DNA from 2 places in the uncultured Chitinibacter sp. genome. Region 2 is predicted to be linked to the other one. Evidence: predicted binding sites of a transcription regulator. Region 2 holds the regulator's gene; the other holds the start of a gene.
What was found. Region 2 encodes HrcA, which represses chaperone genes, less so after heat shock. Its sites were predicted from a motif close to ATTAGCACTCGNNNNNNNCGAGTGCTAAT; they were not measured.
Positions count from the first base shown of each region.

Region 1: a site for HrcA is predicted at 6,303-6,331, ahead of rpoH (RNA polymerase sigma factor RpoH). Genes of this name have one in related genera too.

Region 1 covers NZ_CAMFLP010000004.1:180,982-196,769, reverse strand. Annotated here, with positions in the region: gene QV747_RS07625 (GNAT family N-acetyltransferase) at 1-302, opposite strand, end outside; gene ftsY (signal recognition particle-docking protein FtsY) at 333-1,565, opposite strand; gene rsmD (16S rRNA (guanine(966)-N(2))-methyltransferase RsmD) at 1,635-2,216, shown strand; gene QV747_RS07610 (YfhL family 4Fe-4S dicluster ferredoxin) at 2,296-2,547, shown strand; gene QV747_RS07605 (hypothetical protein) at 2,687-3,754, shown strand; gene QV747_RS07600 (DedA family protein) at 3,843-4,595, opposite strand; gene QV747_RS07595 (sodium-dependent bicarbonate transport family permease) at 4,789-5,733, shown strand; gene QV747_RS07590 (P-II family nitrogen regulator) at 5,743-6,045, shown strand; gene rpoH (RNA polymerase sigma factor RpoH) at 6,371-7,228, shown strand; gene QV747_RS07580 (hypothetical protein) at 7,374-7,682, shown strand; gene QV747_RS07575 (hypothetical protein) at 7,690-7,860, opposite strand; gene mraZ (division/cell wall cluster transcriptional repressor MraZ) at 8,194-8,631, shown strand; gene rsmH (16S rRNA (cytosine(1402)-N(4))-methyltransferase RsmH) at 8,628-9,581, shown strand; gene ftsL (cell division protein FtsL) at 9,578-9,880, shown strand; gene QV747_RS07555 (penicillin-binding protein 2) at 9,877-11,730, shown strand; gene QV747_RS07550 (UDP-N-acetylmuramoyl-L-alanyl-D-glutamate--2,6-diaminopimelate ligase) at 11,727-13,208, shown strand; gene murF (UDP-N-acetylmuramoyl-tripeptide--D-alanyl-D-alanine ligase) at 13,208-14,587, shown strand; gene mraY (phospho-N-acetylmuramoyl-pentapeptide-transferase) at 14,591-15,676, shown strand; gene murD (UDP-N-acetylmuramoyl-L-alanine--D-glutamate ligase) at 15,684-15,788, shown strand, end outside.
Region 2 covers NZ_CAMFLP010000003.1:66,393-82,180, reverse strand. Annotated here, with positions in the region: gene QV747_RS05810 (HAD family phosphatase) at 1-434, opposite strand, end outside; gene QV747_RS05805 (YchJ family protein) at 492-884, shown strand; gene QV747_RS05800 (hypothetical protein) at 978-1,529, shown strand; gene QV747_RS05795 (sodium-dependent transporter) at 1,669-3,024, opposite strand; gene uvrC (excinuclease ABC subunit UvrC) at 3,250-5,193, shown strand; gene QV747_RS05785 (GyrI-like domain-containing protein) at 5,299-6,147, shown strand; gene mltB (lytic murein transglycosylase B) at 6,830-7,888, opposite strand; gene hrcA (heat-inducible transcriptional repressor HrcA) at 7,937-8,938, opposite strand; gene QV747_RS05770 (NAD kinase) at 9,062-9,937, shown strand; gene recN (DNA repair protein RecN) at 10,048-11,718, shown strand; gene tadA (tRNA adenosine(34) deaminase TadA) at 11,812-13,113, shown strand; gene QV747_RS05755 (hypothetical protein) at 13,246-13,728, shown strand; gene trpC (indole-3-glycerol phosphate synthase TrpC) at 13,828-14,631, opposite strand; gene QV747_RS05745 (NYN domain-containing protein) at 14,645-15,574, opposite strand; gene QV747_RS05740 (GFA family protein) at 15,598-15,788, opposite strand, start outside.

The DNA.
Region 1 (15,788 bases), on a different contig from region 2:
AATGCCTGGCCAAACCAATAACCTAATTCGGTGTGTTGCGGCTGGTAGACCAGCCCGACACACCCAATCAAGTTGCCGCTGCCGCGTAAAGTGACCGCAAAGACATCTTCAACCCGATCCCGGCTGGCTTGCGCTTGCCAGGCGAGAAACTCTTGCGCCATTGTTAAATCATAAGGATGCGGAACCCGGCGGGTATTGCCCGCAACCGCCCATTCACCCGCAAGTTCAGCAATATACGGGGCATCCGTATCTTGCAGCGGCCGTAGAATTAGCCGGGCGGTGGTGAGGGTAGGCAGTTGCATCCGCGGGTGTTTTAAACTGGGCTGAAACGGCTATTCAAACAGCGCGTCGATGTAATCTTTCGCCACAAACGGGCGCAGATCATCAATGCCTTCACCCACGCCAATAAAGCGCAGCGGTACTGGGCGGTTTTTGGCAATGGCGGCGATCACGCCACCTTTGGCCGTGCCATCCAGCTTGGTGAGCACCAGCCCAGTCAGACCCAGCGCATCATCAAAAGCCTTGGTTTGCGCCAGCGCATTCTGGCCGGTATTGGCATCGAGCACCAACAGCACTTCGTGCGGGCCAGTCGGCTCGGCTTTTTGCACCACACGTTTTACTTTTTTGATTTCTTCCATCAGATGGAGTTGGGTGGGCAGGCGGCCGGCGGTGTCAACGATTACCACGTCAATGCTGCGCGCTTTGGCGGCGTTAACCGCGTCAAAGGCCACGGCGGCGGCGTCGCCCGACTCCTGGGCTATCACATGCACGCCATTGCGCTCACCCCACACCACCAGCTGTTCGCGTGCGGCGGCGCGGAATGTATCGCCAGCAGCCAGCAGCACCGATTTGCCTTGGCTTTGGAAATACTTGGCCAGCTTGCCGATCGAGGTGGTTTTGCCGGCGCCATTCACGCCCGCCACCATCAAGATAAACGGCTTGTGCCCGCTGACATCGAGCGGGATTTGCAGCGGCTGGATCAGCTCGGTGAGGCTGTCTTTCAGCGCGCCTTTGAGCTCGGCCGCGTCTTTCAGGCCCTTGAGCGACACGCGATCGCGCACGTCATTCAGCAAATGCTGGGTGGCATCGACACCCATATCGGCCGTGAGCAAGACGGTTTCCAGCTCGTCATACAGATCGTCATCGATCTTGCCGCCGCCAAACACGCTGGCTAGGCTTTTGCCGAGTTTGTCGCGGGTTTTCGCCAGGCCCAGCTTCAGGCGTTCGGTCCACGAGAGCTTGGGTTTTTCTTGTGGCTGCGCCACTGGGGCCAGTTGGGCGGGATCGCTCTCGATGTATGCGTCTGCAGTTTGCGTAGTAGCTGCTTCTGCAGGCGATACCTCGGCAGGGTATTCTGGGGCTGCGCTGAGCGCAGGCGCCGCCGGCTCGGTGTGCTCGACGGCGGCAGGGGGCAAGGGCTCGCTGGCGGCCGCTGGCGGGCTAATCGGCTCGGCCGCGCTCGGGTTCAGCGTCGGGCTGTCCGCCGCGGGCGTGGTGGTGTCCGGGGCCGGTGAAGTCGTTACCGGGGTGTCGGCCGGCTTCTTTTTACGAAAAAAACTAAACATGGTGTTGGCTTGATTCCTGCAAATCGCGGAAAATACGAATCTATTTGCGAGATTTTAACTGGAGCAGCCGTGTCCGCACAGCACAAAAATCAGGTGCGTATTATTGGCGGCCAATACCGGCGCCGTATCCTGAAGTTTCCCGATTCACTGGGCCTGCGCCCCACCCCCGACCGCGTGCGCGAAACGCTGTTCAACTGGCTGGGGCAAGACCTCACGGGCTGGCACTGTCTGGATCTGTTTGCCGGCAGCGGCGGGCTGGGTTTTGAAGCCGCCAGCCGCCATGCCAAACAAGTGGTGATGGTAGAGATGGCCCGGCCGGTGTATCAGGCCTTGCAGTCCAGCCAGCAAACGCTGGGTGCGCGCGAGATTCAGCTATTGAACGCCGATGCGCAGCGCTTTTTAAGCCAGAATCGGCAAGCTTTTGATCTGGTGTTTCTTGATCCACCCTTTGCCAGCACCTTGCTGGCCGATACATTGGCGCTGTTGCCGCCCCATCTGAGCGAGCGGGCGCGGGTGTATATTGAATGCGAAACGCTGCCCGATTTAAGCGGCTGGGAGATCTTGCGCGAAGGCAAAGCCGGCACGGTGCGGTATGCTTTACTCTGCCGTGCGGCGGCTGGGGATGCAGAAAACAGCACTGAATCTGCATAGGAAAGTTGTTCTTCCCGCATGAAAGTGGGAGAATTCCGCATATCTAGTTTTTCGATTGTTTTGTTAAGGATTATCTGTCATGGCTCTGATGATTACGGACGAGTGCATCAACTGCGATGTATGCGAACCAGAATGCCCCAATAGCGCGATTTCTCAAGGCGAAGAAATCTATGTGATCGATCCGAACCTGTGTACCGAGTGCGTGGGTCACTATGATGAGCCACAGTGCCAGCAAGTTTGCCCAGTGGACTGTATCCCGCTCAATCCGGAACACAAAGAAAGCAAAGAAGAGCTGATGCAAAAGTACATGATCATCTCTGGTCAAGCCTGATTGAGCACCCTATGCAGCTGACAAGCGGGCTTTATGCCCGCTTTTTTGTCGCCTTATAATTCAGTAAGCACTAATATTTTAATAAAAAAGCAGTAAGGCGGGGAGATCGTGCGTCAGTCTCGCCCGTGAGGAGGCAGCAATGGGTCACTACAATGTCCGCAATCAGGTCATCGAACTATTAGATATCGCACAAACGCTGGTGCATTCCAGCCCGGCACAAGCCGTTGAATTGGCCAATCAGGCCGCCGACCGGGCGCAAGCCCTGGGCTATGGGGAGTTAGAGGCGCAAGCCTGGCTCACCCGCTTGCAAGCCTACCGCGCCCAACCGCGCACCACCCTCGATCAAATCGAAGTCACTGCCCTGCAGGCGATTGACCTCACCCGTGCCGCCGGGCAAACCGCAGGCTGGGTCGAGGCGATGAACTGCTACAGCGACATCATGTATGGCATTGGCCAATATGATGTGGCCATGAGCTACTGGCTGCAGCTCTTAGAGGCCGGGATCGATCAAGATTTACCGCTGGCGCGCGCCTATGGCTATATCGGCGTCGGCAAGCTTTTTTGGACTTTTGAAGACCCGAGCTCCAGCCTGCAATACACCGATAAAGCCAGCGAAGCTTTGCAGGCGGTGGCGCTGATCAATCCGAAAGTCTGTTTGCTGATCAATCAGGCCTCGTATTGCTATCAACATCGCGATTACCCGGGCGCGCATGGCTATCTGGATCAGGCCGAAGCCTTGTTGCAGGATGTGGCCTTTTGCGAGTACGAGCCGGAAATCTACTACTACCGCGGCTATTTGCTGCGTGCGGCGGGCGATTTGCGCGGGGCGCAAGAGCAATTCAAACGCGCGCTACTGCTCAATGCCCACAGTAGTAATTTCTGGGGCAAATCAGTCACCATGATTGGCTTGGGTGAGGTTTCGCTGGATCTGCATGAGCCGCATAAAGCGATGTACTTTATGCAGCAGGCGCTAGAGATCGCCAGTGCTACCCCGAATTCCTACCGCTATATCGTGATGCAAGCGCATCATGGGCTGGCGCGCTGCTATCAGGCGCTGGGGCAAACCGAGCGCGAATTCCGCCACTGGACTTTGCATTTCGATTTGGCTGATGAGCTACTCAATCAGGTGATGAACAAACGCCTGGCCGCATTCAAGCGCAACTCGCTGCAGCTGCGGGTGCATGAGCTGGAGCAGTTGGTGGCCTAAGCGCAAGCAGGTGCGTTTTTGATTTGATAAAGGGGTATTTTATTGTGGGCCATATAAACCATGGCTCGCAGGAAAATACCCCCTGTTGTTAGCTCATTACTGCCCACAGCCGCGCGCCGTAGGGGCCGGCCTGCGGGTGAGTGAGCAGCAGCCAACCTAAGCCGATCACCGCCAAGCCGCTACTTGGTGTGCCCCAGCGCAGGTGGCGGGGCAGGGCTTGCCAGCGGCCGTGCTGCCAAAGCTGTAGCCCGCTTTGCCAGTTCAGCCAAATGGCCAGCGCCACGGCGCACAAAGCTGCCGTGAGGAGCGCTGGAAAGCCTACTAGCCCTTGTTCGGCCAGCCCAACACTGGCGCCTGCCAAAATCCCCGGCAATAGAAATGCAGGTGTCCACAGCAGGCAGGCCACCACGCACGCCGGGGCAAAGCGCCGGCGGGGCATGGCTAGCATGCCGGCCACCAGCGGCAGCACTGGGCGGGTGGGGCCGATAAAGCGCCCGGCAAAAACCCCCACCGGGCCATGTTGGCGCAATACCATTTTGGCCTGCACCAGCAATTTGCGTTGCTGTTGCAAGATCGGTAACCGCTGCAGCCACTGCCGGTGGCGATAGCCCAGCCAGTACGACACTCCGTCGCCAATCAGGGCGGCCACGAAACCCACCGCGCAGGCGGCCCAGAAATCCATTTTGCCCTGACCGATCATCGCACCCATGGCCAGCATTAGCACCGTGCCTGGGATCAGCAGACCTAGAATGGCGGTGGACTCGGCCAACACCAGCACAAAAAGTAAAACCAAGGCGTAATCTTGGGCCTGTTGCAGCAGTAGGGTTAGCCAGTCGCTCATCGGGTGGTCTGCAGTAGAAAAATCGCAGTTTGGAGAGCGCAGGCAGGGAAAGGTTCCATGCGGTATTCATTTGACATGAAATGTATTTTTACTACGTAGCTTTAAACAAAACCACATTGTTTTTAGGCGTTTTTTCTTGGGGTGAAATGTAGTAAATTCGCACCCATATCTAAAAAAGGTGAAATAAATCTACATGCAGATGGATCCGGTAGTGCTCTTTTTCCTGCTCGGCCTGTTGGCCGGTTTGGCGAAGTCCGATTTAAAGCTGCCCAGCGCGCTGTACGACACCTTGTCGGTGTTTCTGCTGCTGGCCATCGGGATTAAAGGCGGGCTGGAGCTCGCAAAACAACCCTTTCTGCAAGTGCTGCCGCAGGCTTTGCTGGTGCTGGCGATGGGGTTTGTGATTCCGCTCTTGGTGTACCCGGTATTGCGGCTGAAATTTAGTCAGGTGGATGCCGCCAGTATGTCGGCCCATTATGGCTCGGTATCGGTGGTGACCTATGCCGTGGGCGTCGCCTATCTCTCGCGGCTGGGGGTGAGTCACGAATCACAAACCACATTGTTTCTGGTCTTGTTGGAAATGCCGGCGCTGATTGTCGGGGTGATTCTGGCGCGGCAGGGTGCGAATCAGGCCGGCAAAGGCAGTGGCCACGGCTGGGGCAAATTGCTGCATGAAGTACTGCTGGGCAAGAGTATTGTGCTGCTGATGGGCGGCTTGCTGATTGGCCTTTTGGCTGGCCCAGAAGGCATTAAGCCGCTGGATCGGCTGTATCTGGATTTATTCAAGCCCGTGCTGACCTTGTTCTTGCTCGAGATGGGCCTGGTGGTGGCAGGGAAATTTGGCGCGCTGCGCCAGCAAGGCTGGTTTATCCTGCTGGCCGGCATTGGCTTGCCGCTGTGCCTGAGCTGGATCGGCATTGGCGTGGGGCATTTGCTGGGCTTGTCGGTGGGCGGCGTAACCCTGCTGGCGCTGTTGGCCGCATCGGCCAGTTATATTGCCGCGCCAGCCGCCATGCGGATGGCCGTGCCGCAGGCCAACCCGGCGCTGTCGCTGGGCGCGGCGCTGGGGATTACCTTTCCATTTAACTTATTAATCGGCGTTCCGCTGTATTACCAATTTGCCCATTGGGTAGCCTAAGGAGTCATGATGCAGTTTCATTCTAAATCCATGCTGACCATCGTGACCGAAGCGCTGCTGGAAAATGATCTGGTTGAATTATTTGAGGCGCGCAAAATTCGCGGCTGGACCATCGTGGCGGCTCGCGGCAAGGGCGCTCACGGCGAAAAGCGCGGCAGCTTTGATGCTAACGAGAATATCCAGATCGAGCTGATCGCCAGTACCGCCACGGCCGAAGCCTTGGCCGAGGAAATCCAGCTGGAATACGGCCAGCACTACGCGCTGGTGCAGTGGCTGTCTGAGGTGCGCGTGCTGCGGGCGGATAAGTTTTAAATTTGCCTTGGGGTATTTCCTTCTAGCTCTTTTATTTAAAGGCTTGTAGAGCAATACCCCTTTACTTGATTGTTTGAGTTTGCTGCGCTCGGGTCGCTTCAGTGAGCTGTGGGCTGGGCGCTAGCGCAATGAGGCCCTGACCGTTAGGCTTAATTCCCGCTCCTGCCATCCCGATTGGCGCAAGCTATCAATCAGATAGTAATAATTACCGTGCATGCTAAGCGGGCATGTGATTGAATCAGTGAACTTCTTGCACCATTAGCACTCCCATGGTATGAGTGCTAATATTGCAGTAACCGAATGAATTTCATCAGGAGATCTAACCATGAGCACAGCCCTGGCGCTACCGACTCTAGCGGTCGGCGATAGTATCGAGCGCTATGTTCAGCGAGTTAACGCATTTCCGATGCTCACGCCGGAAGAAGAATACGATCTGGCTAGCCGCCATCAAGAGCAAAATGACCTCGAGGCAGCCCGCCAGCTCGTGCTCTCGCACTTGCGCGTGGTGGTGTCGATTGCCCGCGGTTATAGCGGTTATGGCCTGCCGCAAGCCGATCTGATTCAGGAAGGCAATATTGGCTTGATGAAAGCTGTGAAACGCTTCGAGCCCAGCCGTGGCGTGCGCCTGTACTCTTTTGCCGTGCACTGGATTAAAGCCGAGATTCACGAATACATCCTGCGCAATTGGCGTCTGGTGCGGGTAGCAACCACGAAAGCCCAACGCAAATTGTTTTTTAATCTGCGCTCGATGAAAAGCAGCTTTGCCGCGCTAACGCACAAGCAAGCGCAGGAAATCGCTGACGATTTGGGTGTGAAGCCCGAAGAAGTGCTCGAGATGGAAACCCGCATGAGCGGGCAAGATGTCGCGCTGGTCGCCGATGAAGGCGATGACGAAGGTTTTGCGCCGATCGACTGGCTGGCCGATCATCACAGCGAGCCGACTGCGGTGCTGGCGCGTCAGCATATGGATCGCCTGCAATCGACCGGCATTAGCGCCGCACTGGATACGCTGGATGAGCGTAGCCGCCGGATTATCGAGGCGCGCTGGCTCACCGATGAGGGCGAATCCTCTACGCTGCATGATTTGGCGGCTGAATTTAAAGTCTCGGCCGAGCGAATTCGCCAGATTGAAGCCAAAGCGCTGCAAAAAATGAAGCAGGCTTTGTTGCCAGCAACGGTATAAAGCGCATTTGAATCGATCGGCCGTCCGGCCGATGGTGTAACTAGGGAGCCCGCGGGCTCCCTTTGTTTTGTAAGCTTCATCACTTCAAGAAAATGCGTATTTTGCCGATAATTGGCTAAGTGCTTGAATTGATTTCATAATTTACATGAAGCTAACCTCTGCCTATGTGCGAAATCGCTTTTTCTCTGACATGTCAGTTAAGAAGTATGCCGATTTGCATCCTCATGACCAGCCATTGCCCCCTGATGATTTAAGCGGCGCAGCGGTGGGCGAGCTGTTGCCCAGTTCTGGTGGTTGGAACGGCATTGAGCGGCGTGCCGGCGAGCGCCGGCAGATTGAGCGCCGCCAACAGCGCGGCGCAACCCCGCTCGATACCCGCACCGAAGAGCGGCGGCGGCAAGGGCGGCGGCTGACCGATCGGCCGCAATGGGTCTTTATACCCTGTAAAATCTGACCCCGACTTAGTGCGACCAGAAGTGCAAGCCCAGTCCCAGGGTGGCGGCCACTAACAGCACGATGGCACTGGTGCGGGCGGTATGCCGAATGGCCGCGCGGTTGGGGCGGACGAAGTGACGCCACACCATCAGTACAATTAAACCGAGCAGCAAGAGCGAGAAAAGGCGACCGTTCATCGGGGAAAGCGCGTCCTAAATGTAAGAATAAGGGAAAACGAGGCGGTTTTTGGTAAGCTTGGTCAGAAGACAGGAACTTACTTAAAGTAATACTTTAACTTTTGAATGTTTCTTATTGATTTGATATGAAATGATTTTTTCTAAAAATTAAATCTAAATCATTGTATCAAAACAGAAAAACGCCCGACGCAACTTGTGTCGGGTTTTTTTTTCCTCTATAGTGGGGCGCAGTGGGAGAAAGTGGGTAAAAGTGCATTTTTCGGGCAGAAAACGCACGCTTAGTCACTCCGAGTGGTGATCAATTCCGGGCACATTGCGCAAGGCTATTTGTTCATGTTTGGTGGTGTTTCGTCTTTAAACCTCGACAGCAAAGGGCGGTTGGCCATTCCGGCTAAGCACCGTGACGCCCTGTTGTCGCGGGCTCAGGGCAAACTGGTGATCACCATCGAGCCGGCAGGTTGCTTGCTGATTTATCCGGAACCGGACTGGATTCCAGTGCGGGATCAGCTCAATCAACTCTCAGGCGTGCATATGCCAATTCGCCGTTTGATTGTCGGTCATGCGGAAGAGCTGGATATGGATGCGGCTGGACGGGTGTTGATTCCGCCCACATTACGGCAACGCGCTCAGCTGGATAAAAGCGTGGTGTTGGTGGGAATGGGTAGCAAATTTGAGTTGTGGGATGAGGCGAAATGGAATGCCGTGACCGATCAGGTTATGGCCATGGCGCCGCATGAGTTGGAAAGCAATATGCAAGGGATTGTGCTGTGAGCGAAGGCGCGGCAGGAAACTTCGTGCACCGCACGGTATTACTGCAAGAGGCAGTAGACGCACTGGCGATCAAGCCGGATGGCGTGTATGTCGATTGCACATTTGGTCGTGGTGGTCATTCGCGTTTGATTTTGTCGCGCTTGGGGCCGACGGGCCGGCTGATTGCGTTTGATAAAGATCCATATGCGATTGCCGAAGCGGCCACGATTAGCGATCCGCGTTTCACCATCGTGCACGAGGGCTACGTCACGCTGACTGAATCGCTGGCGCAACTGGGCGTCTCCCGCATCGATGGTCTGCTGATGGATTTGGGGGTTTCCTCGCCACAGCTGGATGACGGTGCCCGGGGGTTTAGCTTCCGGTTTGATGCTCCGCTTGATATGCGCATGGATACCACGCGGGGTATAACCGCGGCCGATTGGTTGAATACGGCCGATGAGAAAGACATTGCAGAGGTGGTAAAAGATTATGGCGAAGAACGGTTTGCTAGGCAGGTTGCAGCAGCGATTGTTGCGCGTAGGGCAGTCCAACCTTTTGCAACAACAGGCGAACTTGCCGCGGTCGTGGCAACGGCAGTCCGGACCCGTGAGCCGGGCCAGGACCCGGCGACGCGTACCTTCCAAGCTATACGGATTTACGTCAATCGCGAGCTTGAGGAGTTATCGCTAACGCTGCCGCAGGCGCTGGCGCTGCTTGCACCCGCCGGTCGGTTGTCGGTGATTGCCTTTCATTCGCTGGAAGACCGGATCGTGAAGCGCTTTATGCAGGATCAGGCCACGGCTGATCAGCTGCCCAGCCGTTTACCGGTGATGGCCAGCGAAATTGCGCCCGCGCCGCTGAAGGTCTTGGGCAAGCCCGTGCGGCCGTCGGCAGACGAGGTGAGCGCTAACCCGCGTGCGCGCAGTGCGATTCTGCGCATTGCCGAGCGCACCAGCGGGGCGCTGCGATGACCCGTTTGAATCTGTTTTTGCTCAGTATCTTGATTGTGTGTGCGATGGGGGTGATTACCAGCCAGCATAAAGCGCGCAAGTTGTATATCGAGCTGCAGAAACAAGATGCCCAAACTCGCAAACTGAATGTTGAATGGGGCCAGCTGCAGCTGGAACAAAGCACCTGGGCGATGCATTCACGGATTGAATCTGAAGCGGCAAACCGCCTGAGTATGCAGGTGGCACCGGCTAATCGCACCCAAGTCATTCTCGAACACGGGCAACAAGTCCAAAAACCGCAGGTGTCGGACTTGCCATGATGAAACAGGCCCGTCTGATGACCAGTGGTCGTCGCCAACCCAAATACGCGGTCAAGCCCAAATTAGAACGCTGGCGGGTGTGGTTTGTCCTCACCTGTCTGCTCGCCCTGTTTGCGACCCTCTTGGGTCGCAGTATTTATTTACAGGTCATGAATGAAGAGTTTCTGCAGGATCAGGGCGATGCACGCTATCGCCGGACGCTGAAACTCGAGCCTAATCGCGGCATGATCACCGATCGTAATGGCGAGCCATTGGCGATCTCGACGCCAGTGCAATCCATTTGGCTAAGCCCGCGCAATATGCGCGTATTGCCCGAAGGCGAAACGCGCCACAAAGAATGGAAGCAGGAAAGTGATGATGATCAGGTGCCAGTGTCACGTGCCGAGATCAAATCGCTGGCCGGCCTTTTGGGGCTCTCTTACGACGACTTGCTGGGCAAAGTCACCGTTACCCGCAAAAACAAAGAGGGCAAGGAAACTCGCCCCGATTTTCTGTGGGTGAAGCGGCATATTTCGCCGGCTGACGCCAAGCGGGTGCTGGCGCTGAATATTCCGGGCGTGTATTCGCAAACCGAATACCGCCGCTACTATCCGGCCGGTGAAGTGATGGCCCATGTGGTGGGCTTTACCAATCTGGATAGCAAAGGCCAGGAAGGCTTTGAGCTGACCAAAGACGCTATGCTGGCCGGCAAACCCGGCTCGCGCACAGTCATTCGCGATCGTCGCGGCTACATCGTTGAAGACGTCTCTACCATAGTGCCGCCGCAAGAAGGGCAAAATCTGCAGCTTTCGATCGACCGGCGGATTCAATATCTGGCCTATCGCGAGCTGAAAAATGCCGTGGATAACAGCAAGGCCGTGGGCGGCGCGATTGTGGTGCTGGATGCCCGCACCGGCGAAGTGCTGGCGATGGCCAATGCGCCGTCTTACAACCCCAATAGCCGCGCCCGTATCGATCCGGCCCACAAGCGCAATCGCGCGCTCACCGATCTGTATGAGCCCGGCTCGACCATGAAAGCCGTAACCGCGGCCATGGCGCTGAATGCTGGCAAGGTCAAACCCACCACCGTGCTCAATACCGATGGCGGGCGGATGACCATCGGCCCAGCCACCATTCGCGATGATCACCCCGGTGGCGCGATGACCATCGAACAGATCATCCAGAAATCATCCAACGTCGGCGCCGTGAAAATGGCGCTGATGATGGAGCGCGAGGAGATGTCGAATTTCCTGCATGACGTTGGCTTTGGCGAAAAACTCAATACCGGCTTCCCGGGCGAATCGCCAGGCCGGGTGCGGCCATGGAAAACCTGGCGCCCCATCGAGCAGGCCACCATGTCTTATGGCTACGGGGTATCGGTGACCGTGATGCAGATGGCGCGGGCGTATCAGATGTTTGCTGGCAATGGCGAAGTGCACCCAGTGACCTTTACCAAATTGGTGGCCCCGGCGCCGGGTAAGCAGGTCATTAGCGCTGAGACGGCCGCACAGGTGCGCAAGATGCTGGAAATGGTGACCTTGCCGGGTGGTACCGCCACCCGCGCCCAAGTGGTCGGCTACCGTGTGGGCGGTAAAACCGGTACGGCGAAAAAGCTGGTGAATGGGGTGTATTCCGACACCGCACGGGTGGGCTCGTTTGTCGGTTTGGCGCCGATTTCTAATCCACGCCTGATTGTGGCGGTGATGATCGACGAGCCGGCTTTTGAAATGCGTTATGGCGGTTTGGTGGCCGCGCCGGTGTTCAGTAATGTGGTGGCGGGCAGCCTGCGTTTGCTGGGTGTACCGCCGGATGCGCCGACCAACAATATCCTGCTACCAAGCGAAGAGCTGGAAATCAAGGAAGAAACATGAAACCTGCGAGCTGGACACTCCCTGCATATGATTTCGCCGCCATCGCCGCCTTGGTGAATGGCCGACCGCTGGTGACTGATAGCCGCAAGGTACAGACCGGTGATGTGTTTGTGGCCTATCAGGGTGAATACGCGGATGGCCGGCGCTACATCGCCAGCGCGCTCGCCAATGGCGCGGCGGCAGTGATCTGGGAAGCCGAAGGTTATCGGTGGGATGAAAGCTACCAAGTGCCCAATATCGCCGTGCCCGGTCTGCGTGATCAGGTGGGTATCTTGGTGGGGCGCTTATTAAATAATGACTTCAGCCAGATACCGGTGGTTGGTATCACTGGCACCAATGGCAAAACTTCCATTGCGAACTGGTTGGCACAGGCGTTTAATGCGCTGGGTGGCAAGGCCGGCGTGCTCGGTACACTGGGTAATGGTTTTGTCGGTGAATTGGAAAGCTCGACGCATACCACGCTCGACCCGGTTAGCCTGCAGCATTGGCTGGCGCGCTTTCAGCATGCCGGTGCGACCCAGGTGGCGATGGAAGTTTCTTCGCATGGATTGGTGCAGGCGCGCGCGCATGGCGTGCCGTTTCATACCGCGGTGTTTACCAATTTAACCCGCGATCATCTGGATTATCACGGCAGCATGCAGGCCTATGGCGCGGCCAAGGCCAAATTGTTTGAGTGGGACGGTTTGCAAGCTGCGGTGATCAATGCTGATGATCCGTTCGGGCGGGAACTGCTGGGCTTTACCAGCGCCAAAACGGTCTTTTCGTATGGCTTTTTTGCCGGCGATTTGCGCTGCACCCAGCTTGATTCTTCGCTGCAAGGGCTCACGCTAACGGTGCAAACCCCGCTGGGCGAAACGCAAATTCGCTCGCCAATGCTGGGCCGCTTTAATGCCAGCAATCTGCTGGCGTGCTTGGGCGTGCTGCTGGCGCAAGGCGTGGCCTTGGAGGCTGCCAGTGCCGCGCTGGGCGCGGTGCAGCCGGCGGCGGGGCGGATGCAGCGGCTGGGTGGTGATGGCCTGCCGCTGGTGGTGGTGGATTACGCCCATACCCCTGATGCGCTGGAAAAAGTGCTGATGACGCTGCGCGAAGCCATGCCAACAGGGGCGCGGCTGTATTGCGTGTTTGGCTGCGGCGGTGACCGCGATAGCGGCAAACGCCCGCTGATGGGCGAGATTGCCTGCCGGCTGGCCGATTCAGTGGTGATTACCAGTGACAATCCGCGCAGCGAAACCCCGAAAGCGATTATTCAGGACATCGTTGCTGGCGTGTCGGGGGTGCCGGGCACGGGCCATGCCAATTACGCGATTGAATCTGACCGCGCCGCGGCGATTGCCGACGCGATCGAGATGGCGCATGCCAATGATGTGATTCTGATCGCCGGCAAAGGGCACGAAAACTATCAGGAAATTCAGGGCCAGCGTTACCACTTCGATGATGTGGAACAGGCTCAAAAAGCGCTGTTAAGGAAAAAGAAGTAATGATGTTGAGTTTGCGGGAAGCCGCGCAAGCGCTTCAGGCCCAACTGCAGGTCAGCGATGCTGAGCTGCAATTTAGTCGCGTCACGACCGACAGTCGTGATGTGCGACCGGGCGATCTGTTTGTCGCGCTCAAGGGCGAGCGTTTTGACGCTCATGATTTTGTCGCCGGTGCTCTGGCGCAAGGCGCCGTGGCCGCGCTGGTGGAGCAGCCGGGTGCAGGCAATCGCCTGCAAGTAGCGGATACGCTGGCCGCGTTGGGGCAGCTGGCAGCCTATTGGCGGCGCCAGCATGCGGCGATTCCGCTAGTGGGTGTCACCGGCAGTAATGGCAAAACCAGTGTGAAAGAAATGCTGGCGTCGATTTTTGCCGTTGCCGCAGGCGGTAGCGAGTATGTACACGCCACCCAAGGCAATCTGAATAACCATATTGGTTTGCCACTGACCGTGCTGGGTATTCGAGCCCAGCATCGCTATGTGGTGGCCGAAATGGGGATGAATCATTTTGGCGAAATCGATTACCTCACCCATATTGCCCAGCCCGATGTGGCGCTGGTGAATAACGCAGGCGCAGCGCATCTGGAAGCGCTGGGCTCGGTGGAAGGCGTGGCGCGGGCGAAGGGCGAGATTTTTGCCGGGCTGGTGACGCGCGGGGTAGCGGTGATTAACGCCGATGACCCGCATGCCCCGCTGTGGCAGCAATTGGCTGGCGCGCAAACGCAGCTCACCTTTGGTCTTGCGGGCGATATCCGGGCTCACGCTGTGCAGCTGGCCGCCACGGGCAGCCAGTTCGAATTGCAGACCCCTGCGGGCACCGCAGCGGTGAATCTGGCCGTGCCGGGTGAACACAATGTGCGCAATGCCTTGGCGGCAGCTGCCGCAGCTCATGCCTGCGGCGTGAGCGTGGCGCAGATTGCGCAGGGCTTGTGCCAGTGGCAGGGCGTGAAAGGCCGCCTGCAAGCCAAGCAGGCCTTTAATGGCGCCGCGGTGCTGGATGACACCTACAACGCCAATCCCGATTCGATGAAAGCGGCGGTGAATGTGCTGGCCGCGATCGGGGCGCAAGGCCGCCCCACCTTGCTGATCTTGGGCGATATGGGCGAAGTGGGCGCAGATGCGCCGGAACGCCACGCCGAGATCGGGGGGTATGCGCGTGAAAATGGTATTCAGCAATTGATTGCAGTGGGTACCCATATGCAGTATGCGGTAGCGGCCTTTGGCGCCGGCGCGCAGCATTGTGCTGATCACGCTAGCGCCATCGCCGCCGCCCGCGCGCTGCTCACGCCAGAGACGCAAGTGCTGGTCAAAGGGTCGCGCTTTATGCGCATGGAAACGGTCGTGGCCGGTTTGGCGCACGAGCAAGCATCAACGGAAGGAGCTTAAGTCATGTTGCTTATTCTCACGCAATGGCTGGGCGAATCGATCCGGGCCTTTAATGTATTCAACTACCTCACGCTGCGCGCGGTGCTGGCCACCATCACGGCGTTGGGCATCTCCTGGGTGCTGGGGCCGTATGTGATCCGCAAGCTCACCGAGCTGAAAGTGGGGCAGGCCGTGCGCGATGATGGCCCGCAAACCCACTTGGTGAAGGCCGGTACCCCCACCATGGGCGGTACGCTGATTCTGCTCTCGATCGGGCTGACCACCTTGCTGTGGGCCGATCTGAAAAACCCGTATGTCTGGTTGGTGCTGATTGTCACCCTGAGTACCGGGGTGATTGGCTTTGTGGATGATTACAAAAAAGTCGCACTGAAAAACCCGAAAGGCCTGTCGGCCAAGGCCAAGATGATTGGCCAATCGGCGATTGCCATTGGTGCGGCGCTGTTTCTGGTGAACGTGGGCCCGGATGCATCCAACACCGGCTTTATCATCCCGTTTTACAAAGAAATCATCTATCCATTTGGTGCGCTGGGTTTTTGCGTGCTGACTTATTTCGTGATCGTTGGTACCAGTAATGCGGTGAATCTGACCGATGGCCTGGATGGTCTGGCGATTATGCCGACCGTGCTGGTCGCAGGGGCGTTCTGCATCTTTGCCTATGTGGCCGGTAATGCCAAATTTGCCACCTATCTGGGCGTGCCGCATGTGGTGGGCGCGGGCGAATTGATTGTCTTCTGCGCGGCCATGGTCGGTGCGGGCTTGGGCTTTTTGTGGTTCAACGCCTATCCGGCCGAAGTGTTTATGGGCGATGTGGGCGCGCTGGCGCTGGGTGCTGGCTTAGGCACTGTGGCGGTGATCGTGCGCCAGGAAATCGTGCTGCTGATTATGGGCGGCGTGTTTGTGGTGGAGGCGCTGTCGGTGATGATTCAGGTCGCCAGCTTCAAGATGACGGGAAAACGGGTGTTCCGCATGGCGCCACTGCACCATCACTACGAACTCAAAGGCTGGAAGGAAACCCAGGTGGTGGTGCGCTTCTGGATTATCACCATGCTGCTGGTGTTGGTCGGTCTGGCCACGCTGAAACTGCGCTGAGGCAAAGATGACGCTCGATCAATTGCACAATCAACATTGCATCGTGGTGGGGCTGGGCGATACCGGCCTGGCGACCGCGCGTTGGCTGGCCAGTAAAGGCGCCCGGGTGACG
Region 2 (15,788 bases):
TTAGGCTGGCTGACTTCATCGCCGCAGACGGCAAATTCAATCCGGTGCCACAGCTGCGCTTTATGCAGATGATGCTCGGCAATGCTGCGGCGCGTTGAGGTAGCCACTGCCTTGCGGATGTCGTGCGCTTCCAGCCAGTCAAATAGTGCCAACACGCCCGGGCGCAGGGCGATGCCGGCTTCGCTGCGCGTGAGGTAGATTTCGTGCGTGCGCTCGCGCAAGCGCTCACACGGGAAATCATCCCCTAGCTGTTCGCGCAGATAGGCGAGGGTTTTGGATGAATGCATGCCCACCATGCCCAGCGGTACGGCCGGATCAATCTCATGCCCAAGCTCGCGGGCGGCGTCATGCCAGCAGCTCAGGGCCATCCGCTCGGAATCCAGCAAAAGACCATCCATATCAAAAATGGCCGCCACAATCTGGGGGTGTTTCATTTGCGCAATCATCAAATATCGAAAACAATAGCAAAGTCTACCTAATCTACCGCCCGTATGGCCAATTCTTCTGCCCCTGCAGCGAGCTGCCCATGTGGTGGGCCCAGCTACAATCAATGTTGCGCGCCCTATCATGCTGGCGCTGTGCCGCCATCTCCCGAAACCTTAATGCGCTCGCGCTATAGCGCCTATGTCATGGGGCTAGAAGATTATCTACTGGCCAGCTGGCATGCCAGCACCCGGCCCGAGCGCCTGGATTTGCAGGAAGAGCCCAAAGTGAAATGGCTGGGGCTCACCGTGCATCATGCGGCCAGCGATGGCGACCATGGCACGGTGTCGTTTTTGGCCCGCTATAAAGTCGGTGGCCGGGCCTACAAGCTGGCTGAGCACAGCCGCTTTGTGCGCGAAGAAGGGCGTTGGTTTTATCTGGATGGTGATATTGCCGAATAAGGTGTTTTTCTTCTGACGCCTCATGTTAGGATGCAGTAACGCTGACGTTCTGATCAGCGGATAAATAATATCAACTGATCCAAGGTGAGCATGATGAAAACTTCCATTCTGGCCCTGAGCCTGTTGGCTGCGTTGTGGCAAGGTGCGGCCGTGGCCGCCGAGCAAGAACTGCTGCTGAGCGAAGGCGTGCGCAATCGCGTCGAAGCTACGGTGTCGGCCGTTGATCTGCGCAATCGCAATGTCACACTGAATCTGGCCGATGGCCAACAACTGAATTTCAGCAATGTTGATCCCCGCATCAGCCGTTTTGAAAACCTCGCCGTGGGTGACAAAGTGATGGTGGCGGCGGGTGAATCGCTGGCCATTTCATTGAGCAAAGGCACGGCTGGCGTGCGCCGTATTGAGCTGAGCGAAGCGGAAGACGTGCTGCCCAATGGCGCCGGAGTGCTGAAAACCCGCGCTACTTACAACGACATCATCGCCATCGACAAAACCAACGGCGTGGTGCGGGCGAAGAACCCGGAAGGCAAAATCGTGGATATTCCGGTGCAAAATCAGGAATACCTGAACAAAGCGGCGGTGGGCGATCAGATTGTGGTGCTGGTGCGTGCTTCGGCCACGATTTGGGGCAACGACACGCAATAAGTCGGCGGCCGATTTGGCGCCAGCCAATGCTGCACAAATAAAAAACGGCCCGTAGGCCGTTTTTTATTATGTATGGCAGTGGGGTATTGCTCTGTAATTAATCTATTTCAGAGCCTGCAGATCAATACCCATCCGGGTATCAGAACAGCCCCAAGCCGCGCAGCATAATCACGGTGATGATAATCGGCGTTACATAGCGCACCAGCACAAATACCGCGTTGATCAGCAGGCCATTGTTCAGTTGACCCTCGTTGCTCAGCTGTTTTTTCAGTTGCGGCAAGCCATACACCCAGCCCACAAACAAACAGATCAAAATCCCGCCCAGCGGCAACAGGATATTCGAGCTAATAAAGTCGAACAGATCAAACGCATTCAGGCCAAAGAGTTTCCAATCGGCCGTTAGTGACGACGACAGCATCGCCGGCACGCCAAACAGACCAATAATGCCCACTGAAATCAGCGTGGCCAGTTTGCGGCTAAAGCCAAAGCGCTCGCTCATCATCGCGACCGGTACTTCCAAGATCGACAAGATCGCGCCGGTGGCCGCAATTGCCGCCAACACAAAGAAGATCGCCATAAACACATTGCCCAGCGGCATGCTGGCAAACACGGCCGGAATCGTCATAAACACCAGCGATGGGCCCGCCGATGGCTCAAAGCCAAAAGCAAACACCGCTGGGAAAATCGCCAGGCCAGCCAGCATCGATACCGACAAATCGGCCAGCATCACGCGGGTGGCGGTGGCGGGGATATTCTGCTCTTGGCGGAAATAGCTGCCGTAGGTCAGCATCGTGCCCATACCGATCGACAGCTTGAAAAACGCCAAGCCCACGGCGGTGAGCACCACTGGCGCAGTGATTTTGCTAAAGTCCGGCGCAAACAAAAATTCCACCCCGGCCATTGCGCCGGGCAAGGTCAGGCTGCGAATACAGAGCAAAACCAGCAGCAAGAACAGCAGCGGCATCAGCTTTTTGGCCACCGCTTCAATACCTTTGGATACGCCCAGCATAATAATCACGCCCGCGCCGCCCAAGACCACCCACTGCCAGAACAGGGCCTGCATCGGGTTAGAGACCATGGCATCAAACGCGGCTTTCGCGGTGGCTGGGTCGGTGCTGTGGATGCTGCCCGACAGCGATTTAAAAATATACGCAAACACCCAGCCTGCTACGCCGGTGTAAAACGCCAGAATCAAAATGGCCGACAGCAGACCCATATAGCCGATCACGGTCCAGAATTTCTGATTTTTGGGCGCCAGCTTTTCAAACGCGGTGACTGCATTGGCGCGCGAAGCACGGCCGAGCATGATTTCGGTCATCATCACCGGCAGCGCCACCAGCAAGGTGGCCAGCAGATACACCACCAAAAAGCTCGCGCCGCCATTGGTGCCGGTGAGGTATGGAAATTTCCAGATATTGCCCAAGCCGACGGCTGAGCCCAGTGTGGCGACGAGTACGCCAAAGGTCGATGTAAATCCATCACGGTTCTGGCTCATGGCCTGCCCCTTATGCTTGTTTTGGTCGGTATGCGCATCATCAAATCCGGCTTGTAAGCTGTCCATTCGGGAAAACCCGTTTCGCCGCCCGGCGGGCGGACAAAATGCCGTGGATTTGATCTGGCGCAGCCGCAGCGCGGCGCGGTAACTTCAGTACAATAGTGCATTGCTTACGTTTTGCTGCGCCCACCTATGACTGCTGTGCCCGAAGCCACTGAACCGACCATGCCCCAGCCTGCCGACACGGCTGCCGCGCTGCCTGAAGCCGCGCCGGCCGAAGCTGCCGCCGAGCCCAGCGATGAGGCGCGCGCAGCGCTATTGCTGCAGGTAAAAAATCTGCCCGATCTGCCCGGTGTGTATCGCTATCTGGCCAGTGACGGTACGGTGCTGTATGTGGGAAAGGCCATTAGCCTCAAGAAGCGCGTGGGCTCCTATTTCATCAAAAACGATCACAGCCCGCGGATACGCCTGATGCTCAATCAGGTGGCCGCGCTGGAAACCACCGTGGTGCGCTCGGAAGCCGAAGCACTGGTGTTGGAAAATAACCTCATCAAGGCCCTGTCGCCGCGCTACAACATTCTGTTTCGCGACGATAAAAGCTACCCCTATCTGGTGCTCACCGGCCATGCCTCGCCGCGCTTGGCCTACTATCGCGGCGCGTTGGATAAGCGTCACACCTATTTCGGGCCGTTCCCGAATGGCTATGTGGTGAAAGAGAGCATCCAGCTGCTGCAAAAAGTATTTCAGCTGCGCACCTGTGAAGACTCGGTATTTAGCAACCGCTCGCGCGCCTGTTTGCTGCATCAAATTAAGCGCTGCTCCGCGCCGTGTGTGAATGCCATTTCACCCGAGGCCTACCGTGCCGACGTGAATAACGCGATGCTGTTTTTATCCGGCAAAGAAAATGAAGTGCTGCAACAGCTGGAAGAACGCATGCAAACACTCGCGGCCAATTGGGAATTCGAAGCTGCCGCCGCGGTGCGCGATCAGATTCAGGCGCTAGCCAAAGTACAAGAAAAGCAATTTGTATCCAGCAACAGCAGCGATGGCGACGCCGACATCCTGGCCTGTGTGGAAGAGGGGGGTGTGCTGTGCGTGAATCTGGCCATGGTGCGTGGCGGGCGGCATGTGGGCGACAAAAATCTCTTTCCGAGCCACGCCGACGAATACACGCCCGCCGAGGCCCTCAGTGCCTTTATCGCCCAGCATTATCTCGAGCGCACGGTGCCGCCGCTGATTTTCTGCAGCCCCGAGCCCGATGGCGCCAGCCTGCTGGCCGCCTCGCTCTCTGAGCAAATGGGCGCCGGCAAAGGCGGGCGGCGGGTGGTGATTAATAGCAACCCCAATGGCGAGCGCCGCGTGTGGCTGGAAATGGCGGCCAAAAATGCCCAGCTGGCCATTTTGCAGCGCAAATCGTTGCAAGCCTCGCAAGCCGGCCGGCTGGCCGCCTTGGTCGAAGCGCTGGGCCTGCCGGAAGAAACCCAGCGCATCGAGTGTTTTGATATTTCGCACACCATGGGCGAGCTCACCGTGGCCTCGTGCGTGGTATACGATCAGCAAGATATGCAGCCCAAGGAATATCGGCGCTTTAACATCGCCACCACTGTTTCCCCGGGCAAGGGCGATAGCGAATTTGCCCCGATCACGCCGGGCGACGATTACGCCGCCATGCGCCAGGTGCTGCAGCGCCGCTACAGCAAAATCGCCGCCGGCGAGGGCAAAATGCCCGACGTGATTTTGATTGATGGTGGCAAAGGCCAGCTGGGCGTCGCACTCGACATCCTTAATGAAATTGGCCTTGTCGAGCCATGGGTGATTGGCGTAGCCAAAGGCGAAACCCGCAAAGCCGGCTTAGAGCAGCTGATTATCCCGCGCCTGGGCAAAACATTGCAGCTCAAACGCGACCACCCGGGGCTACATTTGATACAACAAATCCGTGACGAGTCACACCGTTTCGCCATCACCGGCCACCGCGCCCGTCGCGCCAAAGCGCGCATCGCCAGCACGCTGGAAGACATCGAAGGCATCGGCCCCAAGCGGCGGCAAAAACTGCTGGCCCGCTTTGGTGGGCTGCAAGGCGTGAAGGCGGCCAGTGTCGATGATTTGGCGGCGGTGGAGGGAATTAATCAGGCGTTGGCGGAGAAGATTTATGCGGCGTTGCGGGGATAGGTGACTAATTTAATTACTGTGCCCAATCTCAGCGCGTATTGATTCGGCATAACTTAGCAGCCTAAATCAATCCATCCAAAATATAGTCAGACTTGGAGGCGCTGAATGGGCAAAACAACTGATGAATACGCACGGCGGCTGGTGAAGGTTGTGCAACTACTATGGCGTGATCCGACTCGCCATTTTTCGACTGCACAGCTGGCCGAAGTCGCACATTTTTCACCTTTTCATTTTCACCGGATTTACCGTGACATGATGGGGGAAACCGTAGCTGCGACGCAGCAGCGTTTGCGACTGCATTTTGCGGGCCGTGATTTGGAGCGCAGCGAATTGACTCAGCTTCGCGTTGCTCTTCGTGCGGGCTATCAGAGTAATGCGGCTTTTGTACGTGCTTTTGCAGCTGCGTATGGTGTAACACCAGGTGTTTATCGCCGACAGCGGAGTCTCCAGTTTAATAACACTCCGGAGATGGACATGTATCTAATTGAATTACGTACTGTAGCCGAGCCAATACACTTGGCTGCGAAGCGACATATTGGTGCTTATTTGAATATTGGCGAGGCGTTTAGCTTACTGGAATTGGCTGCGCCCAATTTGCCTTTGGCATCAAATGCTCGCTGGTTTGGTTTGTACCACGATGACCCTGCTGATGTTCAGCAAGGTATTGTTGGCGAGGAGTTACGTTCGGATGCCTGCGTCGAAATTACTGCAGAGGCAACGCTGCCCGCAGATTTACAAAAGACGCAAATTCACGCGGGGCGTTATGCGGTCATCGAACACCGTGGAGCCTACAGCGAATTAGATAGAGCGTACCAATGGCTGATTGGAACTTGGTTGCCGCAAAGTGGTGAAGTTCCGTTGCCACTGCCGGGCATTGAGTTGTATCTAAATGATCCGTGCAATACCGAGCCCAAAGAATTACGTACTGAAATTTGGTTGGCGCTAGCGGATTAGTTCACAAGGGCGTTGTACGTCGTAGTTGCGGAAAAACATTAGGCCGCAAGTATCAAACCAGAGCTGCGTCTTGTTTAGAACGGGTCGGCGGCTGTGCGCCGCGGCACTGACTTTCTTTGCTTCGCCAAAGAAAGTCAGCAAAGAAAGGCGACCCCGCAGCAGCGCGGGCTGCGCCCGTGCCCTCGTTGTGGACAGTCGAGGCGGCGGCTGCGCGACTTGGCCTGCGGCCTTCGAACAGTGCTCGCCGAAACCCCGCCCCGCCTGTTCCTCGCTCGGCGCCGCTGAAGGGGAATCCACCCCCAACTTTACCAGTGCGATAAATACTGGTGGCAGTATTGCGCTGAGGGCATTGCTGGTCTTTGGTTTACTGAATATACCCCTGCATAGCAGCGCCTTTCGGGAGGCTCTTGGCAAGCTTTTTAGCCACAACCTGTTGTGGTCGAAGGAAATTTTGGCGGAAGCTGCGCGACACTGGCACGCAGCGCCGCTGCTAGCCCCATCGGAATACACCCCAATCCGTGGCGCAGGGCGCAGTGCCTGAGTGGCGATGAGGCTATGGGTTTGGGTGGCACTGAGTATTGCCCGCGCTGGCGTACAGCTGGCAGGCTTAGCGCTGGCTGCGCTAGTGGGGTATGGCCCTGCAGGCTTTTTCAGCTAAGCCTTACAGGGCGATGCCCTTGGTTTACTTCTTGCGCGCGCCGGCTTTGGCGGGTTTTTTGGCCGGCGTGGGGGCTGGGGTGGCTTTGACCAGATCATCGCCATTCACATAGGCGGCTTTGATCGCGTCGGCGAGCTTGAGTACCGCGGTGGCGTAGAGCGTGCTCTTGTTGTAGCGGGTGATCACGTAAAAATTATTAAAGCCGAGAAAATGCTGGGTAAAGCCCGGCTCGGTTTCCAGCGTAAACAACACCGCTTGCTGCTTGGTGTTGATCTCATCGATCGGCGCCACGCCTTTGGCGATCAGCTCATCCACCGTGTAGTGCAGATTAAATTTATCGGCCACCAGCTGGCTGGGGTCGCCGTTAAAATTCACCGCCACCAGCGTATCGCCGCGATCTTGCCAGCCATGCTGATTTAAGTAATTGGCCACGCTGGCCAGCGCATCGCCCGGGTTGTTCCAGATATCGTGGTGGCCGTCTTTGTCCCAATCTTGCGCCCATTTGCGAAACGAAGAGGGCATAAACTGCGGCCAGCCCATGGCGCCGGCGTAGCTGCCTTTAAAGCTCAGCGGGTCTTCTTTTTCTTCACGCGCCAGCAAAAATAGCTGGGTGAGCTCGCCGCGGAAATACTCGGCCCGGCGCGGGTAATTAAACGCGATGGTGGCGAGCGCATCGGCCACGCGGAACGAGCCGGTGTAGCGGCCGTAATTGGTTTCGGCGCCCAAAATCGCCAGCAAGACTTCCGGGGCCACTTGATATTTGCGGCTCACATCGCCGATCAGGATGGCATTCTCGCGCCAGAAGCGCGCGCCATTGTTGATGCGAGTTTTATTCACAAAATTGGCTTCAAATTCATGCCAGGGGCGGCTGGTGGAGGGCTTGTCCAAAATCGCCAGGATATTGGGTTTGAGCTCCACCTGCTGCAGCCAGCCGGCCAGCTCATCGGGGCTAAAGCCATGCTGTTGGGCGGTTTGCTGGATGTAATCTTGCACATCGGGGCGGGTGACCAGCTCATCATCGGCGCTGGCATACGGCAGGGTGGCCAGCAGCAGGCTGGCAAGGGCGGTGCGAAGGAAAGACATGAGCAATTCTTGGTTAGTGGCGCCGCGGGCGCCGGTTTGGGGCCCGCGCTAGGGGTTGGATAGCGCGGTCGTCAGTAATTTGGCGGTGATATCCACGATGGGGATCACCCGTTCATAGGCCATGCGGGTGGGGCCGATCACGCCCAGCGTGCCGACGACTTCGCCATTGACCTGATACGGGGCGGTAATCACCGAGCATTCATCCAGCGGGGCAATGCCGGCTTCGGCGCCAATATAAATCTGTACGCCGTCGGCGCGGTGGCCTTGCTCCAGCAATTGCAGTAGGGCGGTTTTCTGCTCGAAAAGTTCAAACAGCTGGCGCATGCGCTGCATATCGCCCGAGAAATCATGCAGCCCCAGCAGCTGATGCTCGCCGGCGATCACCATGTGTTCGCTTTGCAAGCCATGGCTCATGGCTACGGCGGCGTTCATCAGGCTGGTGAGGTCTTGCTTCACGCGGATGACGTCGCTTTGCAGCCAGCTCAGCAAATTTGCAAGGGTTTTGCCGCCGCAATGCTCGTTTAAGAGCTGCGCCGCGGTGGCCAACTCGGTGGGGCTAAAGTGCCGCTCGGTTTGCACAATACGGTTTTGCACATCGCCATCGCTGGTCACCAAAATCAGCAGCACGCGCTTTTCGGCCAGCGGCAGAAATTCGATTTGCTTGAGCGTGAGCTCGCTGCGCTTGGGCGTCATCACCACGCCGGCAAAATTGGTCAGCTGCGATAAAAGCTGCGAGGCGGCCTGAATGCTGTGCTGCGGGTTGTCGTTCGGTAGGGCGTTGATCTGCACATGGCCCAGCGGCTGCACCGCCAGCAAGGTATCGACAAACAGTCGGTAGCCTTGCGCGGTGGGAATGCGGCCGGCCGAGGTATGCGGACTGGCCACCAGGCCCAGCGTTTCCAGCTCGGCCATCACATTGCGGATGGTGGCGCTGCTGACTTCCAGGCCGGAAAACTGCGACAAAGCCTTCGAGCCGACAGGCTGGCCTTCGGCGATATAACGCTCGACGAGCGTTTTAAGCAAAATCTGTGAGCGGTCGTTCAGAAGCATGGCACGGCTAGAGTCACAAAACGGCAGATTGGACGGCAACAACAGCGCACAGGCGCGCGTCAGGCTGGATTTTACCTGCTCTTCGGTGTATTAATGCGGCTGACGCACCAAATATTCAAGATTATGCACAGCCTATTTAAAACCATCGCCCTCGTTGGCCGCCTGAATACCCCTGCGCTCGGCGAGCCGATTTTGCGCTTGGCGCGCCTGTTGGATGAGGGCGGGGTAAAGGTGCTGATCGAGCAGGACATCGCCCGCGAACACAGCATCGAGCATTATCAGCGCGTTGAACGCGGCCATATCGGCAAGCTGGCCGATCTGGTGATTGTGATGGGTGGCGACGGTACCATGCTGTCGGTGGCGCGTTTATTGGCTCCCTATCGCATACCCCTTATGGGTATCAATCAGGGCCGGCTGGGCTTTATGACCGATCTGCCGCTGCATGAAATGGAAACCGCCGTGCCCAATATGCTGGCCGGCCAGTTTATCCCCGAAGAGCGCATCTTGCTGGAGGCCAGCATTTTGCGCGACGGGCAAACGGTGAATACCTCGCTAGCGTTCAACGACGTGGTGTTTAGCCGCGGCTCGATCGGCTCGATGATCGAATTCGAGATTTTTGTTGATAATCAGTTTGTGTACAGCCAGCGCTCGGATGGCTTGGTGGTCTCTACACCCACCGGCTCTACCGCCTATGCGCTGGCCTCGGGCGGCCCGATTTTGCATCCGGCCTTGCCGGCCATTACGCTGGTGCCGATCTGCCCACAATCATTATCCAATCGGCCGATTGTGGTGTCGGAAAACGCCCAAGTCGCGTTTTTGCTCACCCGCGGGCAGGATGCGCGGGTGTATTTTGATAACCAATCGGATTTTGAATTGCGCGAGATGGATCGGGTGCTGATCCGCCGCTACACCAATTCGCTGCGCATCCTGCACCCGCATGGCTACAGCTATTACGATATGCTGCGCGCCAAACTGCGCTGGGGCGAGAAGCTGCTGTAATTCATCACGCGTGGTTGCGGCGAAAGCCCCACAGCCGCGCGTTTGCCTCTTGTCCTGCCCGGCATCTTGCCCTAAAGTGAACGCTCGTTCTGTTTGTGCCGGGTACTGCCATGCTCTCTGCTTTGCATTTACGTGATTTCGTGATCGTTCGCGAGCTAGATCTGGATTTCGCCAGCGGATTAACCGTGCTCACCGGTGAGACCGGCGCGGGTAAATCCATCATCATCGATGCGCTGGGCTTGTTGCTGGGCGAGCGCACTGATGCGGGCGTGGTGCGCCACGGGGCCGAGCGCACCGAAATCAGCGCCGAATTCAATATCAGCGCCCTCGCGAAAACCAGCGCCTGGCTGGCTGAACAGGGCTTTAGCGATGAAGGCGAGCTGCTGCTGATTCGCCGCATTATCGATGCCAGCGGCAAATCGCGCGCGTTTATCAATGGCAGCCCCGGCACGCTGGCGCAGCTGAAAAGCCTGGGAGAAGGGCTGGTGGATATTCATGGCCAGCATGCGCATCAATCGCTATTGCGCCACGAAGCACAGCGCGAGCTGGTGGATGCCTACGCGGGCGCCACCGAGCTGGTGCGGCAGGTGAGCCAGCGTTATCAGCATTGGCACGCGCTGGCCAATGAGCTGCAATCGGCCGAGCAAAATGCCGAGCGCTTTGAAGCCGAGCGCGAGCGCCTGCAATGGCAAATCGATGAAATCAGCCAGCTGGCGCTGCAAGAGGGCGAATGGGCCGAGCTACAGGCCGAGCATAAACGCCTGCACCACGCTGCCAGCCTGATTGATGGGGTGCAATATGGCCTGACTTCTTTATCGGATGGCGACGAAAACTGCCAGAGCTGGCTCGCCACGGTGGCGCATCAGCTGGGCAAGCTAGCCGATTTTGATCCATCGATTCACGATACGCTGGAGCAGCTGGCCGGCGCCGAGGCGCAACTGGCCGAAGCGGTGAGTAGCTTGCGCCAATACGCCGATAAGCTGGAATTAGACCCGGAGCGCCTCGGGGAAGTGGAAGCGCGCATGGATGCCATTTACCGCGCCGGGCGCAAATACCGGATTGACCCCAGCTTGCTACCCGAACAGCTGGCCGATTGGCAAGCTCGGCTGGCCGAGCTGGGTGGCGAAGAAGGGCTGGATGCGCTGCGCAAACAAGTCGTGCAGGCCGAACAAGATTACCGCCGCCCGGCCGAGCAGCTCTCGGCCAAACGCGCCAAGGCGGCCAAGCAGCTGTCTAAATTAGTGAGCGAGCAGATGCAAACGCTGGCGCTGGCCGGTAGCCGCTGCGAAGTGGTGTTGCTGCCGCAAACCCAGCCGGCAGCCTTTGGCCTTGAGCAAATCGAGCTGCAAACGGCCAATCACCCGGCATCCCCCTTGCGGCCGATGGCCAAAGTGGCCTCGGGCGGTGAGCTGTCGCGCATTAGCTTGGCGCTGCAAGTGGTAACTAGCCAGGTGGCGAATGTCCCGACCCTGATTTTCGATGAAGTGGATGTCGGTATCGGCGGACGGGTGGCCGAGATTGTCGGGCGCTTGCTGTCAGAACTCGGGCAGAGCCGGCAAGTGCTGTGTATTACCCACCTGCCGCAAGTGGCCGCCTGCGGCCGCACGCATCTGCAGGTCGCCAAAGCCCAAGCCAAAGATGGCGTGCGCAGCAGCATCAGCCAGCTGAGCCACGCCGAGCGGATCGAAGAAATCGCCCGCATGCTGGGCGGGCTGGAAATCACCGACACCACTCGCCAGCACGCGGCCGAAATGCTGGGGCAGGTGGCCGTCGCGGGCTAAGCGCCTGCTGGAGCGTGGCCGCATCTAGCGGCCAGCACAGCGCAACGGCGCATTTGCGGTATCATGGTCGGCCTGATTTCAAGGGCTGACCAGATGGCCGCGCACGATAAACCCACACTGACTTCCCCCAACCCGCAGGCGGATGCTGCATTTATGCAGGCCGCGCTGGCGCAGGCGGCCCAAGCGGCGCAGCGCGGTGAGGTGCCAGTGGGCGCGGTGGTGGTGTATCGGGGCGAGGTGATTGCCGCCGCGCATAATCAGCCGCTGGCGCTGAACGACCCGAGCGCCCATGCAGAAATGCTGGCGCTGCGCGCCGCGGCCAAGCAGCTGGGCAATTATCGCCTGAGCGAATGCGAGCTTTTTGTGACGCTGGAGCCCTGCATTATGTGTGCTGGCGCCATCTTGCACGCCCGCGTGCGGCGGGTGGTGTATGCCACTGCCGATGCCAAAACCGGCGCGGCCGGCAGCGTCATCAACCCTTTTGCCAGCCCGCAGCTCAATCATCACACCTGTATCCAAGCTGGCCCCGGCGGCGCCGAGTCGGCCGCCTTGCTGGGTGAATTTTTCCGCCAGCAACGCGCCAGCCAGCGCGCCGCGCGCGCCCGCCCGCAGGCTCAGGTGCCGGGCTTGGCCAATTTGCGTGATTTAGGCGGGCTCAAAACAGCAGATGGCCGGCAGATTCGTGCCGGGCTGCTGTTTCGCAGCGAGCAGCTACAGGCCGTTGACCCAGCCTGCGCTGAATTCGCCGCGCTGCAAATCCGCTCGATTTGGGATTTGCGCTCAGCCGCCGAGCGAGCACAGACGCCTAATCCGCACTTTAGTGGCGTGAGCGACACCCATTGCGATGTTTTGGCGGCCACCGCGCAAGCCACGGCCTGCAGCGTGCCGCAATTACTGGCGCAACCTGCGCAGCTCGAAGCGTTACTGGGCGAGGGCCGCGCGGCGGCCATGATGCATGACTTGTATCGCGAGCTCGTTGCCAACCCGGCGGTGCAGCGGGTATATGCCCAGTGGCTAACTGATTTGAGCCTTGGTGGGCAATACCCCGCCTTAGTGCATTGCACTGCCGGCAAAGATCGCACCGGCTGGGCCATGGTGTTGCTGCTCTCGGCGCTGGGCGTGCCGCATGAAAGTATTCTGCGGGATTATCTACTGAGCGATGCCGCCATCCGCGGCAAATACGCCCCGCTGATTGCGCAGGCCTGCGCCGCAGGGGCCAGCAGCGAGACGCTGACGGCCATTCTGGGCGTACAGGGCGCCTATCTGAAAACCGCTATGCACGAAGTAAAAAAGCAGGCCGGCAACATGCCGCGCTATCTGCGTGAAGTGCTGGGCTTGTCGAGCGCCACCATCACCGCTTTGCAAGCGCAACTCCTGCAGCCGGCTGACCGCTAATCGCGGCCTAGGCTGAAACCAGCCTGATACCCAACGACTGTTTTGCCGCTGATCAACCGCTCGGCCACATTGGGCTGGGCGAGAGTACCGATCTTCGCTAAGGCAGAGCATGTCTATTGTTGGAGTAACATCATGCCGCGCACCTTACTGACAATGCTGGTGCTGTGTTTAAGCAGCCAGCTCTATGCCGCTGGCGCCGATGATCCACCCGGCGACGATTCCGCCACCCGTACCGCCGGCACTGTAAAGCCTAGCGATGATCCGGTTAGCCATGATGCTAATGACGATCATGGCGGCCTGCGCACCAAAACTGCCACCAGCGAAGACAGCAGCAGCCACCGCAGTGGCGCCGACGATGGCGGGGTGAGCCACAGTAGTCGCAGCGACAGTACGGGCAAAACAGCCAGCGGTGAGAGTAGCGGCAAAAGTGGTAGCGGCGACAGCGGCAAAGGCAGCGGCAGTAATAGTGGGAGCAGTAGTAGTAGCGGCAGCAGCCAAGGGGGCAAAAGCGGAGGTGAGGGCGGCAGTAAAGGCGGTGGCGACAGTGGCGGGAAAGGGGGCGGCGATGGTGGTGGTAAAGGCGGGGGTAAAAGTGGCGGTAGCGGCAAAGGCTAAGTGCGATTTTCGCCGCCTTTGCTAATGCCAATTGAGGGTATTGCTCTGCAGGCAATCAATAACAATGCCTTTAGAGCAATACCCTTGGTAGAGCGAGTATTAGCCGTAAACCGGATCAAACAAGCCAGCCAGGCCCGCGCCCGGTGATGGCTGGCGCATAAACGCTTCGCCCACCAGATAGGTGTGTACATTGTGATCGCGCATCAATTGCACGTCAGCCGCGGTGTGAATACCACTCTCGCACACGGCAATGCGGCCATCGGCCACGATTTGTGGCAATAGATCGATGGTGGTTTGCAGGCTCACTTCAAAAGTGCGCAAATTGCGGTTATTCACGCCCAGCAGCGGGGTTTTGAGCGTGAGCGCGGCATCTAGCTCTTGCGCATTGTGCACTTCCACCAGCACCGCCATGCCCAGGCTGTGCGCCAGCGCTTCAAAATCCTGCATCTGTTTTACATCCAGCTCCGCGGCGATCAGCAAAATGCAGTCCGCACCCCAGGCGCGCGCCTCGTAAAACTGATATTCATCGACCATAAAGTCTTTGCGCAGCGCCGGCAGCGTGCAGGCCGCACGGGCGGCTTTCAGGTAATCGGAGTGGCCCTGGAAATACTGCACATCGGTCAGCACCGACAAACACGCCGCGCCATGGGCGGCGTAATCTGGGGCGATCTCGGCCGGCACAAACGGATCGCGCATCACGCCTTTGGATGGGCTGGCTTTTTTGATTTCAGCAATCACGCCCGCTTTACCGGCTGCATGCTTGGCCTGAATCGCGCCCACAAAGTTGCGCAGATCACGGTTGGCCTCGGCTTGGGCACGGATTTCTGCAAGCGGGATGAGTTTTTTCGCGGCAGCCACTTCTTCAAACTTGGTGGCCCAGATTTTTTTCAGGATGTCGGACATTTTATTTCCAATGCTAGTTGCTTAATGCGACTTTTACAGCTTTCCCATTTTTCTCGTGTGGGTCTGTGCTTTGAGGTTTTGGTTTAAGGCTTGTCTCAAAAGTTACTTTGTCTTTGACCTTGATAGGTTTTGAACGATCATCGGGAATTATATTTGTGCGTAGAAAGTAATAATCGCCATCATCGCTGTCAATAAAACCATAATGCCCAATTATTCGCTTTATAGTTCCTGTCTGCCGTGTAGAAAAAGACTGTGCAACTTTTCTTACTCGATAGTTTGGTGGTGTTCTTGTATCTGGCTTAACTTCGAAGTCACTTTCGCATGATTTGACTAATGCGAGAAGAGTGCTGCAATTATAATCTTGCAATGAGAAGGCGGGGTCCATTTTACGAATCTGAGACCCAAGCGCACTTAGCGATAACCAGCCATCCTCATCGAAGTTGCTATTCATGTATGCCGATGAAATTAGCGTGGCTGCACTGTAATCTTTCTCTGTGATAGCTTCAGTAGGCTCCGAAAGATTGTCTGTATAAACAAAGTGATTACATGAATTAATAAATATTGCTTTGGTGTTTTGTCTTCGACCAACTCCAAGAACATACATGCCATGTTCACGTAATCGGAGTGCTAGCGAGTAAAAATCTGAATCGCTAGAGACAATTGCAAAAGCATTGAAATTCTTATTCGGGCTGGCCACTAGCTCGATTGCATCCATGACCATCGAGCCATCGGTTGCCTGTTCGCCATGGCGAAACTGTTGAAATGTCCGGATGGGAGTTTCTCGTAATAGCTCTTTCCATGAGCCCATATTTTGAGCGGTCCAATCACCGTAAACCCGTTTTAGGACAATATCACCAATCTTGTTGATTTCATTGATGATAGAATTTAGTAGTTTTGGTGAGATGTTGTCACCATCAATGAAAACTGCAAATTTATAGTTCACAGATAATCCTCATCTATCTGGGCTTATAAACTACGGCCGTCGAAGACTTCAACGGGCATAGTCAGGGGCTCTAGACCATCGATACAGCCCACATTCACGCGGTAATACCCAGCCTTGCGCAAGGTTTGGTGGAATGGATAAATCCCGCATACCTTGCAGAAATAATGTTTCGCCACGCCTGTACCGAATTGATACACGCTCAATTGCTCGGCGC